DNA from 3 places in the Exiguobacterium sp. s78 genome. Region 2 is predicted to be linked to each of the others. Evidence: riboswitches for the same ligand, from Rfam matches in the RefSeq annotation. Region 2 holds a riboswitch; each other region holds the start of a gene.
What was found. Region 2 has a riboswitch for lysine ahead of KNQ18_RS14665 (aspartate kinase). Riboswitches for the same ligand answer to the same signal wherever they lie in the genome.
Positions count from the first base shown of each region.

Region 1 (6,423 bases), on a different contig from region 2:
CTGTAGAAGCCAGTCCGATTTTTGAAAACAGAACGTACGTCCAAATGATGGATGTGCATAATAAGATTGAGACCGGAATCGCGAACTTCCATGGAGTGAGCTCGACAGACTGTCGTCGATTGACCTTTCTTGACTGGACGACCGGATAACGATATCCCATGAATACCATAAACAGCACTTCAATCACGAGTAGAATACCGTACCCATGAATATAGCTAATGCCATGATCCCAGCCGAGCAGTTGTTTGAAACCGAAGACGAATAAGTAATACGCGAACACGTGAAAGACGATGACGATTTTCGCCGCAATTGCCGGAATTCGTTTCATGAAAATCCCCATTAATACGATGACGAGAATCGGAATGTTGAAAAATCCTGTGAATTGCCGGATCAAACTCCATAAGCCGTCCGGCGCGTACATCAAGAATGGTGCGATGATGAAAGAGATTAAGGCAACAATCGTTCCGAACCATTTACTGACACGAATCAAATGTTCATCACTCGCCTCTTTCGCAAACACCGGCTGATAGATATCGAGGACGAAAAGTGTCGCAATACTATTTAGCAACGAGTTAAACGAACTAAAGACGGCTCCGAGTAAGACAGCCAAGAAAAATCCCATCAGCGAGACCGGCAGTAACTCCGTAATGAGTCGAGGATATGATAAATCACCGCTTGTTAGTGTGTTCCCATACAAGTGATAGGCAATGATCCCAGGAATCAGCATGAAGATTGGAACTAATAACTTCAAGAACCCTGTCATGAGGACGCCCTTCTGTCCTTCCTTCAAATCTTTTGCCCCGAGCACACGTTGAATGACATATTGATTGAGTGACCAATAAAATAAGTTCGCAAATAGGATACCCGTGAAAATCGAGAAGAACGGAACGGCATCGGTTGAGCTTCCGATTGCGTTCAGCTTTTCCGGTTGCACAGTCGCAATCGTCTTCATCCCTTGAAGTAAATTCCCGTCACCTAGTGCAATAAAGCCAAGCACCGGAACTAGGAATCCGACGAAGACAAGCCCGATCCCGTTCAAAGTATCCGAGACAGCCACCGCACGTAGACCACCAAAAATCGCATAAATCGCTCCGATGATCCCGACGACCCAGACGACTAACCAAAGGGACTGCGTATAACTGAGACCAAATAGCTCTGGAACATCGAACAGTTGCAAGACAGCAATCCCACCTGAATAAAGCATTGAAGGAATCGTGACGCACATATATCCGAGCAAAAAGAGTAAGACTGTCATCCGGCGAACCGTCTCGTCATACCGGTGACTTAAGTATTCCGGTAACGTCGAGATACCGAGCCCGAGAAACTTTGGGAGCAGATAGATGGCCATGATGATGGCAGCAAATCCTGCCGTGACTTCCCACGCCATACTCGACATGTTTCCCATGAAGGATTGTCCGTTTAGTCCAATCAACTGTTCTGCCGACAAATTCGTCAGCAGTAGCGATCCGGCAATGAAAACGCCACTTAGCCCTCGCCCCGCTAAGAAGTATTCATCGACGCCTTGTGTTTTCCCACGCGTCAATCGGTAGGATATGTAGGCAACGAGCAACATGAAAAACGTCGCAGAACCTAATGTAAAAAATAATTCAGATGTAGTCATGCGTCTCCCCCTGTTCTTTATTCATTTTTCTATTTTTGAATATGTATTCATTAATTCCTTTTTTATACTTTTTCAAAACTATATTTTAGAGAACGTTTTCATTTAAGGGAATAAAAAAACACCCTCATTCTAGAAGGTGGTTCCGATTGCAGAAAAATGGGCTGACTCAAAAATGTCTCGTCTTCACGCCCTTTCCTCAGGCGAGATACAAGCCAATTTTCCCGCTCTATTCGAGTAGGAAAACGGGTCTTGTTTGTCTCTGACAGCGCAAAATTGCGCTTTTTCCTGTAGGAGTGGCGTGTAACGTGTCATTCTGGAAGGAGAATCAGAGAATCGTTTTGTTGACTCGACATCGCTTCCTAGGGAAAAACAAGCAAGAGTGACCCTGCAGCGAAGCGGCGCGATGCTTGTCCCAGGAAAACGATTCGAAACGAACAAAAAAGCGCAATCTTTCTCATCAGACTCATCAGAGAAAAATTGCACTTTGTCTTCAATCTCAATCACCTTCATTTATAGAAGGTGGTTCACACATTATGATTGACGTGGATGTTCTGGGAAGTCCATCTCGTCATAACGAACGATTGACGTCCGATTTTTGAATTTGTGTCCTAACCAGAAGGCAAGGAATAATGGAATACCAACATACGTTGCGGCAATTCCGACCCAATCGATTTGATCCGCAAGGAATGCTGCGTAGTTTTGACCAACGATGACGAGGAAACAAAGACCGAATGCGAACAGCGGACCAAACGGGAACGCTGGTGCAACATATGGTAAGTCTTTCAACGAGTGACCTTGTGCAAGGAATCCTTTACGGAAACGATAGTGACTGATTGCAATCCCGAGCCATGCGATGAAGCCTGTCATCCCCGAAGCATTGAGTAACCACAAGTAGACTTGTCCACCAAACATCGACGTCAAGAAACAGAGTGCACCGATTGCTCCTGTTGCGAGCAAAGCGTTACGCGGTACACCGTTTTTCGATACTTTCGCGAACAACTTCGGTGCATCCCCTTGGCGAGCAAGCGTATAAAGCATCCGAGTCGAAGCATACATACCTGAGTTTCCGGCAGATAGAACAGACGTCAAGATGACGGCGTTCATGAGTGCTGCTGAGAAGGCAAGACCCGCTTTTTCAAAGACAAGCGTAAACGGACTAACCGCTACGTCCGTAATGTCATTGGAAACCAAGTTCGGACTCGTATACGGAATGAGCATTCCGATGACGAAAATCGCGAAGACGTAGAAAAGCAAGATGCGCCAGAAGACTTGTTTGACTGCTTTTGGAACATTCTTTTTCGGATCTTCCGACTCACCCGCGGCAATCCCGACCAGTTCTGTACCTTGAAAACTGAATCCGGCAACGAGAATGATACCGATGACGGCAGGAATCCCACCGACGAACGGTGCATCGCCAAGTGCAAAGTTTTTAAAGCCAACCGGTGGCTCTGATGTAAAGACACCAAAAATCATCGCAACACCGACGACTAAGAAGACGATGACGGTAACGACTTTAATCATCGCAAACCAATACTCCGCTTCCCCGAATCCCTTAACGGAGAAGTAGTTCAAGCCAATCATGAGTAAGAGGAACAAGGCACTGAAATAAAATCCAGGAACATCCGGGAACCAATATGTCATGACGATTTGTGCTGCGACGAGCTCGACTGCGATCGTGACTGCCCAGTTGTACCAGTAGTTCCAGCCGAGCGCAAAGCCGAATGATGGATCGACGAATTTCGTTCCATAGGTCGAGAAGGATCCAGCGACCGGCATATACGCTGCCATTTCACCAAGACTTGTCATGAGGAAGTAGACCATCAGACCAACGATTGCATACGATAGGAGCGCCCCACCTGGTCCTGCTGCTGCGACGGAAGCACCGGACGCAATGAAGAGTCCTGTTCCGATCGCTCCACCGATGGCGATCATTGACATATGACGGGCTTGTAATCCACGTTTTAATCCTTCTGCTGTCGAATCTGTTGTTTGTTTCACATCTAGATTGTTCATTTCGTTCGCTTCTCTCTTTAATAAATTTTTGAGAGGACACTTTTTGAATGAAAAAACAAAAAGCGCCCTCATCTTCCAGATGGAAGATGAGAACGCAACATAATAAAATGGATGCGCCTCATTCTACCGTCGTGAAAGATAGCTCTCCACAAGTAGGTGATACCCGACTTGTGACAGTATTAGACCTATTTGATCTAATCCCAATCGATCATCTTCAAAGCGATGATTGATTTCGGCAATTCTTCCTTTCAGGTCACCTCATCTGTCGCTTGACGACATCCGTAACCGTACTCTTAAGAACTGCAACCTCCATCCCACTGGTTGAGTGAGAACTGAATTAAGTTAGTTATTACTACGCCATATTACACAAAACGCCACGAAATTGTCAATTGCCTTTTTCGAATCTGGGGTAGTCGATGGTAAAAATCCGATATGTTTAGTACACTAAATGGTAGAAGTCCACTGAGAGAAAGGATGCTGCTTGCATGCCACAGGAACGTGATTTGCTAACTTATCGACTCGAGGAACAAATGCGTGTCATTCTTCGTACCCTGCGACGTGAACTTAACCGGCTATTTGAAGGAACGGCGACCCGGAGTGAGTTTTTCATCTTACGAAGCCTTTCAGAAAATGGTCCTCAGCGCCCGACGCTTCTTGCGGAACAATTTGAGCTCGCGACGAGTCAAGTCACTGCTTTGACGGATAAGCTGTATAAACAAGGATATGTCACACGGACACGTTCGACGGAAGATCGTCGTTCAATCGTACTCGCTTTGACGGAGGACGGGGAACGTGCATTTCGGGATCTCGAAATCGTCCGGAAAAACTATTTACAAGACCGCTTCGGTACATTGACGGAAGAAGAGCTCGAAACGATGATTCATGTCTTTGATAAAATTTTACAGACGATGGATGAGGATACCCTTACTTCATCTTCTTAAAAACGGTAGATTTTCTACCGTTTTTTCTATTTTGGTCTAAAGATTTCCCTCTGTCTAACCGTTATCTACTTGAGTATACTGGAAGTATATATATGGAAATCTGTTAGCTGGGGGAGTTGGGAGGATTTGTTGTCCATCATGAATCAATTCATCATTAACTTTTGTCTACTGTTCACAACGATTACTCTCTTGTTCTTACCGTTTCGGAATCAACCGCGTATTTCATTGAACTCCAAATGGAGCATTCGACTTATACTCGGAGCAGTCTCTGGTCTGATTGCGGTCTTATTAATGTTCAATGGGATCCAAATCGATGTCGCCCGTGTTGATTTACGTATCGTTCCCGTCGCGATCGCCATGCTGTTCGGTGGTTTCCCAAGCGCCATCGTTGCAGGAGCAATGATCATCGGGACACGTTACTTTTTAACACCAGTTGATCAAATGGAAGGATTTTATTTATCTACGCTGATCATCGTCTTATTCATCACGACGATTGGGATCATTCGTCGATTCGTCCATGTCTCGATGCGTCATTTTCAACTTATGGTGTTGGTCGGTATTCTCTATTCGTTACCCGCCATCTACATCTTGACGCACAGCTGGTCGACATTCTTTAAAATCTCGATTGCGTACGTCTTCTTTAATTTATTAGCTGGCTTTGTTGCCTTTCGATTACTGACGGAATTACGCCGTCACTTCGAAAACATCCAGTATCAGCAGAAACTCGCCATGACGGATGCTTTGACAGGGCTCGCCAATCGCCGTCGTCTGGATGACTCGCTATCGCTTGTCGGTTCGACCGATCAAGGCTATTCACTTGTGCTCATCGATATCGATTTCTTCAAGCATGTCAATGATACATATGGTCATGATGCGGGCGATGATGTGTTACGCCAACTCGGCATGACTCTCGCTTCCTTGACGCGTCCAGACGACCTCGTCGGACGGTACGGTGGTGAAGAATTTTTAATCATCTTACCAAGTACTTCGGCGAAAGAAGCGCAAAAAATAGCAGAACTAGCTCGGCTGACGGTCGCACGTAACCTGTTCCCGACAGCAGATGTACCTGATCTACAAATTACGATCTCACTTGGGATTTCACATTCCAGTGGTTCGCATACGTCACTTGAAGCATTACAACAGGCAGATAAAGCGTTGTATTATTCAAAAGAAAGCGGACGGAATCGGAGTACGATCTATACGAAAGAACTCGCATTCCGACAGGCTTAAACTGATTGGACACTTCCGCAGGGAAGTGTCTTTTTTACGTCCTCATTCCGTCTCTTTAGGAAAACCGATACTCTCAACCGTTCCAAAGACGATCATCCGACTTAATTGTTCTGCCATATACTCTGATGAATACGGTCGACCGTTTCGTAACCAAGAAATCAACAATCCCAACTGTCCACCAATGACATAGTTCAATAATAAGTCCCGATCGACGAACGTAGCTTCTTCTGTGATTTGCGGTCGAAACACAAGACGATAGTTATCTTTCAATGTATCGAGAAAACGGGAGATGAACGTTTTGATCGGTCCTTGAACGAGCATCGTTTGATAGAATAATTCATTTTCTTCGATATGAATGAACAAACGAGCAAAATAGCGACTCACCTGCTCGACTGTCGGAAAGACAGTTCCTGTACCCGTGATCCGAATTGCTTGTTCAAGTGCCTTCATTTGCTCCTCAACGATTTGGTCGAGCAAATCATACTTATCCGTATAGTGTGCGTAGAAGGTCGAACGGTTCACACCGGCTCCATCCGTCAGCATTTTGACAGTAATACTCGAGAAGCTGTGCGTCTTCAATAAACGAAATAATTCCATTGTAATACGGTCACGTGACCG
Region 1 is NZ_JACSNB010000002.1:64,847-71,269, reverse strand. Features, by position in the region: gene KNQ18_RS11805 (solute:sodium symporter family transporter) at 1-1,621, opposite strand, end outside; gene KNQ18_RS11800 (amino acid permease) at 2,153-3,634, opposite strand; lysine riboswitch at 3,766-3,954, opposite strand; gene KNQ18_RS11795 (MarR family winged helix-turn-helix transcriptional regulator) at 4,120-4,575, shown strand; gene KNQ18_RS11790 (diguanylate cyclase) at 4,714-5,805, shown strand; gene KNQ18_RS11785 (TetR/AcrR family transcriptional regulator) at 5,848-6,423, opposite strand, start outside.
Region 1: it holds a riboswitch for lysine, as region 2 does, so the genes downstream of both, KNQ18_RS11800 (amino acid permease) here and KNQ18_RS14665 (aspartate kinase) in region 2, are expected to answer to the same signal.

Region 2 (6,423 bases):
GGTCCGTCCGGTGTCGCGTATGCACGAATTCCTTCAAAGAATCCACTACCGTAGTGAATCGCATGTGACATGACGCTCGTGTTCGCATCTTTCGGATCATGAAAGACTCCATCTAACCAAATTGCTTCTCCATACTGTGTATCCACTGCCATGTGTTTTCCTCCTCTTCGACGTCAATCAGAGTGAACGTAAATCATCCACCAATTGCGTCTTCTCTTCTGTTTTCGCATCTTTCTGTTTGATGACACGTGCAGGTGTTCCAGCAACGACGCTTCCAGCAGGTACGTCTTCTGTGACGACACTACCAGCAGCGACGACGGCATCTTTGCCGACTTTGACGCCTTCAAGAATGACTGCATTTGCACCAATCAAGACACCGTCTTCAATGATGACAGGTGTTTTTGAAGGTGGTTCGAGGACACCCGCGACCACGGCACCTGCGCCGACATGAACGTTTTTCCCGATCGTCCCACGTGCACCGACGACAGCGTTCATATCAATCATTGTACCATCTCCGATTGATGCACCGATATTGATGATCGCACCCATCATGACGACTGCGTTGTCACCGATGACGACATGATCACGAATCCATGAACCTGGTTCGATGCGCGCATTCAAGTGACGTGTATCAAGCATTGGTACCGCACTGTTGCGACGGTCATACTCCACGTGAACATCCGTGATGCGATCTGAATACTTTTCTAAGAAAGTAGCCGCAAGTCCTGCATCCGCGAAGAAAATCTTTGATTCATCTGATCCGAATGCTGTAGCGCCTTCGATCGTCAAGCCCGCCAAATCGCCGTTGACGTAAAGTTTTACCGGTGTTTGTTTTTTAGCATCTTTAATGAATTTAGCAATTTCGTAAGCATCAGTGAGTAACATGTGAATCCTCCTGTGTGTAGAGCGTCTCTAATGTATAGAGTCCCGCTGTTTTTTGAATGAGTGCCTCAGCTGCTTTGATCGCACCAGAAGCAAATACTTTTTTCGATAGCGCTGTATGTTTGATTTCAATCAATTCGTCGACACCTGCGAATAAGACTTCGTGTTCTCCGAAGATCGTTCCACCGCGCATCGCGTGCATCCCGATCTCGTTCGTCTCCCGCTTTTGCCGCGTCTGTGACCGGTCATATACCGGTGTGACGTCACGTGCCGTCTGAATCGTTTGCAATAACAACTCAGCCGTTCCGCTTGGCGCATCGACTTTTTGGTTATGATGTTTCTCGAGCAATTCGATGTCATACGCTCCTGCTAGTGGCACAAGTGTCTTCAGCAGTTGCTGCACCATCGCGATACCGTACGACATGTTGTACGACTGGAAGATCGGAATTTCTTTTGCGGCGTCCTTAATCGATGCCAGTTCCGCCTCAGAAAAACCAGTCGTTGCGATAACGAGTGGTGTTTTTGTCGCCAGCCCGTATGCGAGCAGATCAGGTAGCAAACTCGGATGCGAGAAGTCGATGATCGCATCGACCGTTTCTGACATCTCTGTTAGCTCGGCATATGAAGCGATCGTATCGGATGACTTCGTCCGGTCAACGATCGCCACGACACTTTGTGGTGCGAGTTCGACGACGTATTGTCCTGTCGCCCCATAACCGTGTAACGCGAGTTTCATCGAACCACTCCTTTGTAAGCCCGCATCGTTTCGAGTAAGTGGGCATGTCCCGCTTCCGATTGACGGACGAGCGGCAAGCGCGGCGCACCGACAGCAAAGCCAAGTTCTTCAAGCGATGCTTTGACTGGAATCGGATTAACGTCACTGAACAAGGCACCGATGACCGGTAACAAGTCTGCCTGAATCCGGCGAGCTGTGACGAGATCTTGTGCGAGTAACGCCTCAGCAAGTGCTTGTGTCTCTGCTGGGTACGGGTTCGAAAGAACTGAGATGACGCCTTGTGCCCCCCATGCCATGTACGGCAGGATTTGATCATCATTTCCACAGAAGACCGCGAAATCTTCCGGAATCGCCGCCATCAGTTCACCCATGAAGCTGACGTCTCCACTCGCCTCCTTAAACGCTTGGATTCGTGGATGACGTGCTAACGTCACTGCTGTTTCGACTGCGATCGCAACGCCTGTCCGCGATGGAACGTTGTACAGCATGATTGGTAATTCGGTTGCATCAGCGACCGCCGTGAAATGTGCGACGAGACCCGCTTGCGATGTTTTATTGTAATACGGTGTGACGAGCATCGCTGCGTCCGCACCGAGGCGCTCTGCGAGTAACGTCTTCTCGATTGTTGCTGCCGTGTTGTTCGAACCCGTTCCGGCAATGACTGGTACTCGTCCTGCCGTGATTTGAACGGCAGTCGTCAGTAGTTGTTCGAATTCCGTGTTCGTCAGTGTCGATCCTTCTCCTGTCGTTCCTCCGACGACAAGCGCCTGAATTCCTGCTGCGAGTTGTTGCTCGATCAAGCGTTCGAATACGTGTAGATCCAACTCGCCTGCTTCATTAAATGGTGTGACGAGCGCTGTACCTGCTCCTTTGAACATGAAGAACTCCTCCTTTTTTATGAATGAATCGACTGTTCGATTGCTTGGCGTGCGACTTGTACGGCATTTGAGGCGGCACCTTTTCGAATGTTGTCGGCTACACACCAGAGATGGAACGTGTTCGCGAGACTATCATCTTGTCGAATCCGACCGACGTAGACGTCGTCCGTACCACTTGCATCGAGTGGCATCGGATAACGCGTATTCGCGACATCATCGATGAGGACGACGCCCGGTGCGCCTTCAAGTGCTTCACGGATCGCTGCAACCGTCGTCGGCTGCGTAAACGTGACGTTGATCGCAACCGAGTGAGAATTCGTGACTGGAACACGCACACATGTCGCACTGACTGGTAGTGCTGGAAGATTGAAGATTTTCCGTGTTTCGTCAATCATCTTCTGCTCTTCTTTCGTATAGCCGTTCTCAAGGAACACATCGATATGTGGCAAGATGTTATCGTGAATCGGATGCGGATAATTGACGGGCTCTTCTCCGCGTGCTCCACGTGCCAGATCCTCGATTCCTTTTTGACCAGAACCGGATACGGCCTGATACGTCGTATAGTTGACACGCTCGAATCCCAGTGACTGGAGCGGTGCTAAGGCGACGACGGATTGAATCGTCGAACAGTTCGGATTTGCGATCAAGCGGTCCGTCACTTGAATCGCTTGTGGATTGACTTCTGGCACGACAAGCGGAATCGTCTCCTGCATCCGGAAAGCACTTGAATTATCAACGACGAGTGTTCCGTTTTCAGCTAGTAACGGGGCATATTGTTCACTGATCGTTCCGCCCGCCGCGAACAACGCGACGTCAATCTCGTCTTCCGTGATACTTGGTGTCAGTGCTTGGATCGTAATGGCTTCTTCCTTGAACTGTACCGTGTTCCCTGCTGAACGAGCAGAAGCGTAAGCGGACAGGCGGCTGACCGGGAAGTCCAGTTCGGCTAGTACTTGTAACATTTTTTGACCGACGGCGCCGGTTGCTCCAATGACTGCTACATGATACATCCTGTTTTCCTCCTTATAACTCGAACGCGTTTGCAATCGCTGCAACCGTCCGTTCAATATCTGCTTGTGCAATCGTGTATGAGATGCTGATTTCTGAAGTCGTAACTTGATAGAACGGAATGTTCTCCGCTCGGAAGATTGCGAACAACTTCGAAGCGACACCTGTTGCATCCCGCATCCCGATGCCGACGACAGATAACTTCGCGTGCTGATTATGGCGATCGACCTTGACTGTCGTGAAGCGATCCATGATGTCTTTCAATGCTTCATCGAGGAACTCTTCCTCATCGAGTGGACATGAGAACGATAAGAAGATGTCACTGTCGAACGTCGTTTGACTGATCATGTCGATGTTGACGTGGCGATTGGATAACAGTTCGAAGATATCGGCTACTGCTGCATTCGTTTGCGGTACGTGTTTGATTGATACCGTCAAGACGTTCTTCGTTACACTGACACTCGTCACCGCTTTTTGTTCCATTGTTTCCGTCGCTTCCATGATCCATGTTCCCCTTTTCGATTCAAGTGTTTTCCCGACGAAGATGTGTACGCCGTATTTTTTTCCTAGTTCGACACTTCGCATTTCCATGACCTTCGACCCGAGGGCGCTCATTTCCATCATCTCATCATACGAGATATGTGGAATCGGTTGAGCGGCGGCGTGGATTCGTGGATCAGCTGTATAGACACCGTCGACATCGGTATAGATTTCGCACCGTTTATCAAGGACTGCCGCAAGGGCAACTGCCGTTGTATCCGACCCACCCCGTCCAAGCGTCGTGACATCACCGAGTTCGTTGACACCTTGGAATCCGGCGACGATGACGACATCGTACGTTTCGAGTTTTTGTCGTAACAGATCTCCATCGATCTGTTTGATCTTACTTTTCGTATGCACGCCCATCGTGCTGATTCCTGCTTGAGCGCCTGTTTGCGATAACGCTTTGACACCGAGCGAGTTGAGGGCGATGCTGAGTAATGAAATCGTCTGTTCTTCTCCGATGGCAAGCAGTCGATCGAGTTCTCTTCGCTCGGGGCGATCCGTGATGGCTTGCGCCTGAGCGATCAAAGAATCTGTCATCTTGCCCATCGCCGAAACGACGACGACGAGTTTTTCACCTTCGGCTGCGCGACTCTTCAAATAATTCGCAATAGACTGAATCTGTTCGACAGTCGCAACCGAGCTTCCACCAAATTTAAGTACAGTTGTCACAATCCTATCTCCTTTGTCCCGATACAGAAAAAAAACGACGGGCCGGTAGGAGCGTTCCTACGGCCCGTCGTTATCACGATCGGACAAACGAAGACAAAGTCATTCGTTCTTTTACGTAAGATAGCGCTCCGAAACATCGGTTTCGGCAGTACAACGGATCTTAACCGTTGTACCAGCAAACAAGAAGAAGCATCTTCTCGTTCACTTCGGCGGACTTCCCCTTTCACATCATTCGGCATGCTTGCCTTCAAGAATGATGCTACTCATGTCATCCGCGCCTCTATCTGTCGGTTGTTAGTTACAGTTATAGCAGACATCTTTTGTTAAATCCAGTCATTTGACTGTTTTTTTTCAAAATTCGTCAATTCGCAAGATGCTGTTTCGCGAGTTCGAGTTGCTCCGACACGGCAGCAAACCCTGTCCCGCCGTAGCTAGTCCGGCGTGCTACTGCTTGAACCGGATCGAGGAGCGGATAGACGTCTTCTGTGATATCAGGATGGAACGTTTGATACGTCTCGAGGTTCAAATCCTTCAGGAAACAACCGTTCTGCACACAGTAAAGGACGGCTTTGCCGACGATTTCATGCGCTTCCCGGAACGGTATGCCTTTCGTTACAAGGTAGTCAGCGAGTTCCGTTGCATTCGAGAAGTCTTGCATTGTCGCCTTCTTGAGCGCTTCGGTCTTAAACGTCGCAGATTCAATCATTCCGGTGAAGATTTGAACGGATTGGAGAACGGTATCTGCTGTATCGAAGACCCCTTCCTTATCCTCTTGCATGTCTTTGTTGTAAGCGAGTGGTAATGCCTTCATCGTCGTCAAGAAGCCCATCAGATTGCCGTAGACGCGCCCCGTTTTCCCACGAATCAATTCAGCGAAATCAGGATTTTTCTTCTGTGGCATCATGCTCGACCCTGTCGAGAAAGCATCAGACAACTCGATGAAGCCAAATTCTTGCGATGCCCAGATGATGATTTCTTCACAAAAACGCGAGAGATGCATCATGACGGTCGAGGCGATCCCGAGGTATTCGATGACGAAATCGCGGTCGGAGACAGCGTCGAGACTGTTCGGATAGATTGACTCAAAACCGAGCAACTCGGCAGAACGGAAACGATCGATTGGGAATGTCGTCCCCGCGAGCGCGCCTGCCCCGAGCGGTGATTTCCGGATCCGCTTTTGATTATCCGTCAACCGTTCGACATCACGTTCGAACATCCAGAAATAAGCGAGCAAGTGATGCGCAAGCGAGATCGGTTGTGCCCGTTGCAAATGCGTATAACCTGGCATGACCGTCTCGATATGTTGCTCAGCTTGTTCCGTGATAACCGATTGGAGCTCGCGTAATGCCGTCGTCAACGCTTCAACATGTTGTTCCATCCATAGATGTAAATCCGTTGCGACCTGGTCATTTCGGCTCCGTGCCGTATGCAGTTTTCCTGCAACCGGACCAATCTGTTCCGTCAATAGACGCTCGAGATTCATGTGAATGTCTTCATCTGCTAGCGTATACACATGATCCGCTAACGTCGTTTCCAGTTGCTTCAGTCCTTGCTCGATTTGTGTCCACTCGTCTTGAGCGAGGATCCCTTGTTCAAATAGCATCTGCGCGTGTGCGAGACTGCCTTTTAAATCGACGCTCGCTAATTTTTGATCGAACGTGATCGATGCTCCGAAGGCTTCCGCTTGAGCGGAAGCACTTTCCG
Region 2 is NZ_JACSNB010000004.1:44,150-50,572, reverse strand. Features, by position in the region: gene KNQ18_RS14690 (branched-chain amino acid transaminase) at 1-152, opposite strand, end outside; gene dapD (2,3,4,5-tetrahydropyridine-2,6-dicarboxylate N-acetyltransferase) at 178-885, opposite strand; gene dapB (4-hydroxy-tetrahydrodipicolinate reductase) at 872-1,618, opposite strand; gene dapA (4-hydroxy-tetrahydrodipicolinate synthase) at 1,615-2,496, opposite strand; gene KNQ18_RS14670 (aspartate-semialdehyde dehydrogenase) at 2,514-3,506, opposite strand; gene KNQ18_RS14665 (aspartate kinase) at 3,520-4,719, opposite strand; lysine riboswitch at 4,833-5,010, opposite strand; gene argH (argininosuccinate lyase) at 5,081-6,423, opposite strand, start outside.

Region 3 (6,423 bases), on a different contig from region 2:
CAGATAGATAACGAAGCCACTCCGTCTTGTCACTTAGTTCCGACAGAATCGTCAAGACGATCGATAGGACAAGCACACTACCAGCAAGCGAAAAAGCACGACGTTCTTCGTCAAATAACGTCGCAACGAATAACGTAAAGGCACCGATCGCCAAGAGTAACAATAGCGCATTGAGTTGAATCCGCCATAAGATGACGTCATTGATCGAAATATCTGTCATCCACCAGTCGGATACCATCAAGACGAGTCCATTCAGTCCTACGAGAACCATACTTGCGATACCCATGACGATCGCGACAGCAAACGTATACGCATTCCGTGTAATCGGGGCTGCAAGATAGACGATCAGCTCTCCGTTGTCGATCGGTCGCGCAACGAGGCGCGCTGCTAATGAGAGCAGGAATAGACTCGCAATGACTTGAAAGATCAGTCCATAATAGTTCCCCCCCAGCAGATCCAGTACATTCTCGAACCCTGTCACCTTATCGTATTGAAATGCTTTTAAGACTTCCGGAGGTAACGCTTCTAGCTTTGCTTCTAGTAAACCTGTCTTCATCATCGATGGATAAAGCAACGCAAGCATCAATAAGTAGAGACTCGTTCCAATCGCATAAGCAAGCACGGGCTTTCTAACCTGCTTGAATAAAGAGCGGATCAGCAATATCACGACGATTCCTCCTCTCCATAATAATGCAAGAAGACCTGTTCTAAATCATCTGCTGACGGACGAATCAGCCGCACATCATATTGGGTTAAATAAGCAATCGCCTGATTTAAGCTCAGCGTCTCGTCCGTTTGAAAACTGACTTCCAGCCGCTTCGGTTCAACACCGACTTGCATCGCGAACTGTGCTGCCTCCACCTCAGTTCGGAAGACGATCGTGTACGTCTTTCGACTCGATCGAACCAACTCATGAATATCCGATTCGACGATGATGCGCCCTGCTTTGATTAAAGCCGCTCGATCGCACGATTTTTCCATCTCCGGAAAGTGATGCGAACTCATCAGAATCGCTTTTCCAGCATGCTTCTCCTGTTCAATCCACTCTAAAAAACGCTCTTGCATCAAAGGATCGAGTCCACTGGTCGGCTCATCAAGTAGATAGACGGGTGCATCCTTCATGAAGCAACCGACAAGTGCCAATTTTTGTTTCATCCCTTTTGACATCTTGCGGATTTTCGTCTTCGTCTCAAAAGGAAATCGTTTCAACAACAGTTGTCGCCGTGCCGGATCGCTACCGTGTAGTCGTTGCATCAAATCCAGCATGTCTGCTCCCGTCATGTCTCCAGGTAAACTAATCTCCCCCGGCAAATAACCGACCAATTTCTTCACTTCTTTACTTTGCTTCCAGCAATCAAAACCACCGATCGTCGCCTTTCCACCATCCGCAGCCAATAGTCCCATCAAATGTCGGAGTGTCGTTGATTTTCCAGATCCGTTTGGTCCGATGAAACCGAATATCGTTCCCGGATCAACTGTAAAACTGACATCGAATATTCCACGCCCCGGTGCAAACTCTTTCGTGACATGCTCTAAACGGATCATCATCCGACCTCCTTATCTTTTATTTCTTTCCTCACTGTATTCATACCCGTTTTGAAGCAGTTTGTTCGGATCAAAGCGATAGATGACGAACCGCTCGTCATGATTTTTTTCATAGAGGTCTCGTAATCGAATCTCATCGACTTGCTCGAATACGGTATGGCGCTCCAAGTACTCCCGGTATTCATCGGTCGGGTAATACAAGATGAGATCAACCGAACGCGGGGAACGTTCGACCGAACTTAAAATGTGATCGATCACTTTCATGAAAATTTGTGAAGAGAATGGATTGAAGAAATAAAACTTATTCGTCTCATCCGGAATGGCATACTGCTCGGCATACGTCTGTTCAAATCGCAAACTTCCGGAACGCCGCTTCCGTCGACTTTGGTAGTTCGCCATATTCCGGAGTGCGTCCTCGTAAAATTGTCCGTTCATCTCGATTCCGATGACGGAACAATCGAATCGGTCGTGTAAGTAAAAGTTCAAACGCCCTTTCCCACACCCGAAATCAATGACCGTGTCCTGTTTTTGAAACAAATACGTTTCGCATAATTCGTCTAGTGCCGTATAAGGCGTTGGTTCATATCGATTGTAGTGACTAAACACACCATAAAGATGTTGCATCTCAATGGTCTCGATTCGTAATCGTTGATCGTATTCCTGTTCATTCATTGTCGTTTGTTCCTTCTTTCCGGCATTCTTGCCTTCATCGTACTATACTGAAGAAGTACGTTACTCGTTTTTTGAAAGGGGATTTTATGATGATCGTCGTTACGAACCGGATTAAAGTCAAAAAAGGGATGGCTGCAGCTCTCGCTCCTCGTTTTACGCGTCCAAGTGGACTTGATACGATGGACGGATTCATCCGCGTCGAGGTCTTATTGACGCAAAACATCGAAGAACATGATGAAATGAACGTCAACATGTATTGGGAAGACATGAAGAGTTTTCAAGCATGGCGGGAGAGTGACGATTTCAAAGCGTCACATAGTCGACCTGCGAGTAGTGAGGCAGGAGAATCGCCAATGCTCGGCAGCGAGATTCTGACATATGAAGTCGCTTCGGTCAAAGAACGCGCATGATGTACGAAAAGGACTCGTATCGAGTCCTTTTTTATATACCTATACACAAATAGTGAAAGGGTCGAATTGTCACAAATGGTATTATTTGTTATCATAATGCCATTACAGAGAGAGAGGGTCCTTCATGAATTCATTAACTATATTTGAACAAGCCATTCGTAGCTTACCTGACGATCGTACGTTACGACGTGATGAATTATGGACGGACGATTTTTTATTGCAACAGGAGAACGAGCTGACCGTCTATTACTCTCCGATTGGCGAATACGTCAATACTGAAGCAAAAGTCGTCATTATCGGGATCACACCAGGTTTTGAACAGATGCGAATCGCTTTCGAAGAAGCGACAGATGCCCTTCACCATGGTGTTTCATTAGAAGAGACGGCACGCCTCGTCAAATATACAGCAAGCTTTGCTGGAACGATGCGACGTAACCTCGTCCAGATGCTTGATACACTCGAACTTCCAGCATTGCTCGGAATCGAGACGACGGCTAGCTTATTTCATCAACATCAGAAATTATTGCATCCAACGTCACTGTTAAAGCAACCCGTCTTTTATCGCGAAAAGAATTACTCGGGTCATCAACCGAAGATCAATCGTAGCCCTTTATTAAGGCACTACGCGGAAGAACACTTCGTCGCTGAGATCAATCAGTTACAAAAACCAGCGTTATTAATTCCACTCGGTCGGGTCGTCGAGACGCAAGTCCGTGGATTGATTCATGATGGACGAATCGAACAGCATCAGCTTCTTTCCGGATTCCCCCACCCATCTGGCGCGAACGGTCATCGAAAAAAACAATTCGAGGAAAACCAAGCCTATTTGATGAAACAGCTCATTCAACATTTTGCTGAATAAACAACTTTATCTTAAATTATCAGAATATATGGTTGAATCGCTTCTGAAATACATGATAAAGTGTCCATAAGAACAGAATATGACTATTCTATCGATGAGGTAGAGGCGCGATTTCAATCAGTACTTGGTCCGAGGATGACAACGAAGACGACTACAGGAAAGGTGACATCGCCGAAATGACAGTATGTGTCGAGCATATCGTCGTTGGTCGATTCGGGAAACACCCGATCGATTGCCATACATAACAATTGTATGGAGCGCTCCAATTCGGCTAAGAAAGACGCATCCAGCGAGGGTGTCGGCTTTGTTGCCGGTGCCCTTGCTTTTTTTGTGCCGCGGGGTCTCATCTTTAAGCCATTTATTAAAGAGGAGGATATTTTTCATGGTCAACTATTCAGATTCCATCATTGCCCTTGTACCTGCTTTACTAGCTATCTTATTAGCCATCTTTACCCGAAAGGTCGTTCTTTCGTTAGGTGTCGGTATTCTCGTCGGTGCCCTGTTACTTCACCGTTTTAACCCGATCGATACGGTAACCTATCTCGGCAAGAACATCTTCAGCCTCTTTTGGGCAGACGGTGCCTTGAACGAGTGGAACGTCTTATTGCTTGTCTTCTTGTTATTGCTCGGCGTCCTTTCCACGCTCATTCAGACATCAGGTGGCGCTCGTGCCTTCGGTGAATGGGCTTCTACTCACGTCAAGACAGCGCGTGGTGCACGCTTAGTTGCCTTCGGACTCGGTATCTTGATTTTCATCGATGATTACTTCAACAGTCTCGCTGTCGGCAACGTCAGTCGTCCGTTAACGGATCGCCGTGGTGTCTCACGTGCAAAGCTTGCCTATTTGATTGACTCAACAGCTGCGCCTGTTTGTGTCATCAGTCCGCTTTCGAGTTGGGGCGCATTCATCATCTCCATCATCGCCGGTATCTTAACGACGCACTCGATTACGGATTACTCAGCGTTTAGTGCTTTCATGATGATCGTTCCAATGAACTTCTATGCGATTTTCGCGTTACTTTTAACACTTTACATCGCTTATTCTGGCGTCTCTGTCGGACCGATGAAACAGCATGAACGCCGTGCCGCGAATGGTGAACTTTTTGATGCGTCAAAAGGAACACCGATGGGGATGGCAAAAGAGGTCAACGAACATACGAACGGAAAAGTCCGGGATCTCGTCGTTCCGATCGTCGTTCTTGTCATTGCTACAATCAGTGCGTTACTCGGGACAGGTGCTCAGGCACTTGCAGCCGACAATCGCCCGTTTACTTTAATTGGAGCATTTGAGGCAACAGACGTCACACGTTCACTCGTCGCAGGTGTCGTCATCAGTTTAATCGTCGCTTTCCTGATGCTGATCGGACGAAAAATTCCGGGCCGCGATTACCGTGCAAGCATCGTTGCTGGTATGCGTTCGATGTGGCCAGCAGTCGTGATTCTGTTATTCGCTTGGACGATCATTGCTGTCATCGGTGATATGAAAACCGGTGATTATCTCGCGAGCTTCGTTAGCAACTCGATTTCTGCGTCGTACTTGCCGTTCTTGTTATTCTTGATTGCCGGCTTGATGGCATTCTCGACAGGAACAAGTTGGGGTACATTCGGGATCATGTTGCCAATCGGTGCGGATCTCGTCATGGCTGTCGATGCCTCACTCTTGTTACCGACACTTGCTGCTGTTCTTGCTGGATCTGTCTTCGGTGACCATTGTTCACCGATTTCCGATACGACAATCTTAAGTTCGACAGGGGCTGGATCCCATCATATCGATCACGTTACGACACAGTTACCGTATGCGCTAGTCGGTGCCGTCACTGCGGCAGTCGGTTATTTAGTCATCGGTTTCACGGAGTCTTCGGTATTCGGTTTCATCGGAGCTCTTGTCACATTCGTACTCTTCGTCGTCGTCTTGAACGTTCTCTCGAAAAAAGGCGAAACCGCTTCGGATTTACAAACGGATTGATGAAACACTTTATGAAAAAGGCATTGGATGCGCGCATCCAATGCCTTTTTCATATCTATTCGTTTCACACCATCAATAAACACACATCATTCGCGAACGCTACCGGATCCTCAAGTGGAAGCCCTTCGACAAGTAATGCTTGTTGATACATCAGTTTGGTATAGCGCTCGAATTTTGAACGATCGTTTTGATACGCCGTTTCAAGAGACTCGAACACTGCGTGTGACGGATTCAATTCAAGAATCTTGACCGCTTCTATCCCTTCGTTATTCGGCATCGCCTTCAGGATTTTCTCCATCTCGATCGAGACGGCGCCGTCCGTCGCAAAACAGACGGGATGCGATTTGAGACGCGTTGAGGCTTTGACTTCCTTGACTTGTCCACTTAGGACTTCCTGCATAGCTTGGAACATCTCTGCTTGTGCGTCCGTCGTCTCCGCTTCTGCTGCTTCAATCCCTAAATCGCTGCTTGTGACCGACTTGAACGTCTTCTCGTTATACGTCACGAGCATCTGAATCGCGAACTCATCGATCTCTTCCGTGAAGTACAAGATATCATACCCTTTATCACGAACGAGCTCGGATTGTGGTAATTTATCCAGACGATTCGTACTCTCACCAGCAGCGTAATAGATATGTGCCTGATCTTCCGGCATCGCTGCGACGTATTCTGCGAGTGTGATCAACTTCTTCTCCTTGGCTGAGTAGAAGAGGACGAGGTCCTGCACCTGTTCTTTATGCATGCCGTAATCATTATACATACCGAACTTCAGCTGACGTCCGAACGCTTGATAGAACGTTTCGTACTTCGTACGATCCTCGCGCAGAAGTGCTTCAAGTTGTGTCTTGATCTTACTTTGGATGTTTTTCGCGATCAATTTCAATTGACGATCGTGCTGCAGTAACTCACGCGAGATGTTGAGCGATAAGTCTTCCGAGTCGACCATCCCTTTGACGAAACTGAAGTGA
Region 3 is NZ_JACSNB010000003.1:82,409-88,831, reverse strand. Features, by position in the region: gene KNQ18_RS13530 (ABC transporter permease subunit) at 1-667, opposite strand, end outside; gene KNQ18_RS13525 (ABC transporter ATP-binding protein) at 664-1,545, opposite strand; gene KNQ18_RS13520 (class I SAM-dependent methyltransferase) at 1,558-2,217, opposite strand; gene KNQ18_RS13515 (heme oxygenase) at 2,307-2,627, shown strand; gene KNQ18_RS13510 (uracil-DNA glycosylase family protein) at 2,752-3,489, shown strand; lysine riboswitch at 3,582-3,760, shown strand; gene KNQ18_RS13505 (Na+/H+ antiporter NhaC family protein) at 3,872-5,455, shown strand; gene htpG (molecular chaperone HtpG) at 5,520-6,423, opposite strand, start outside.
Region 3: it holds a riboswitch for lysine, as region 2 does, so the genes downstream of both, KNQ18_RS13505 (Na+/H+ antiporter NhaC family protein) here and KNQ18_RS14665 (aspartate kinase) in region 2, are expected to answer to the same signal.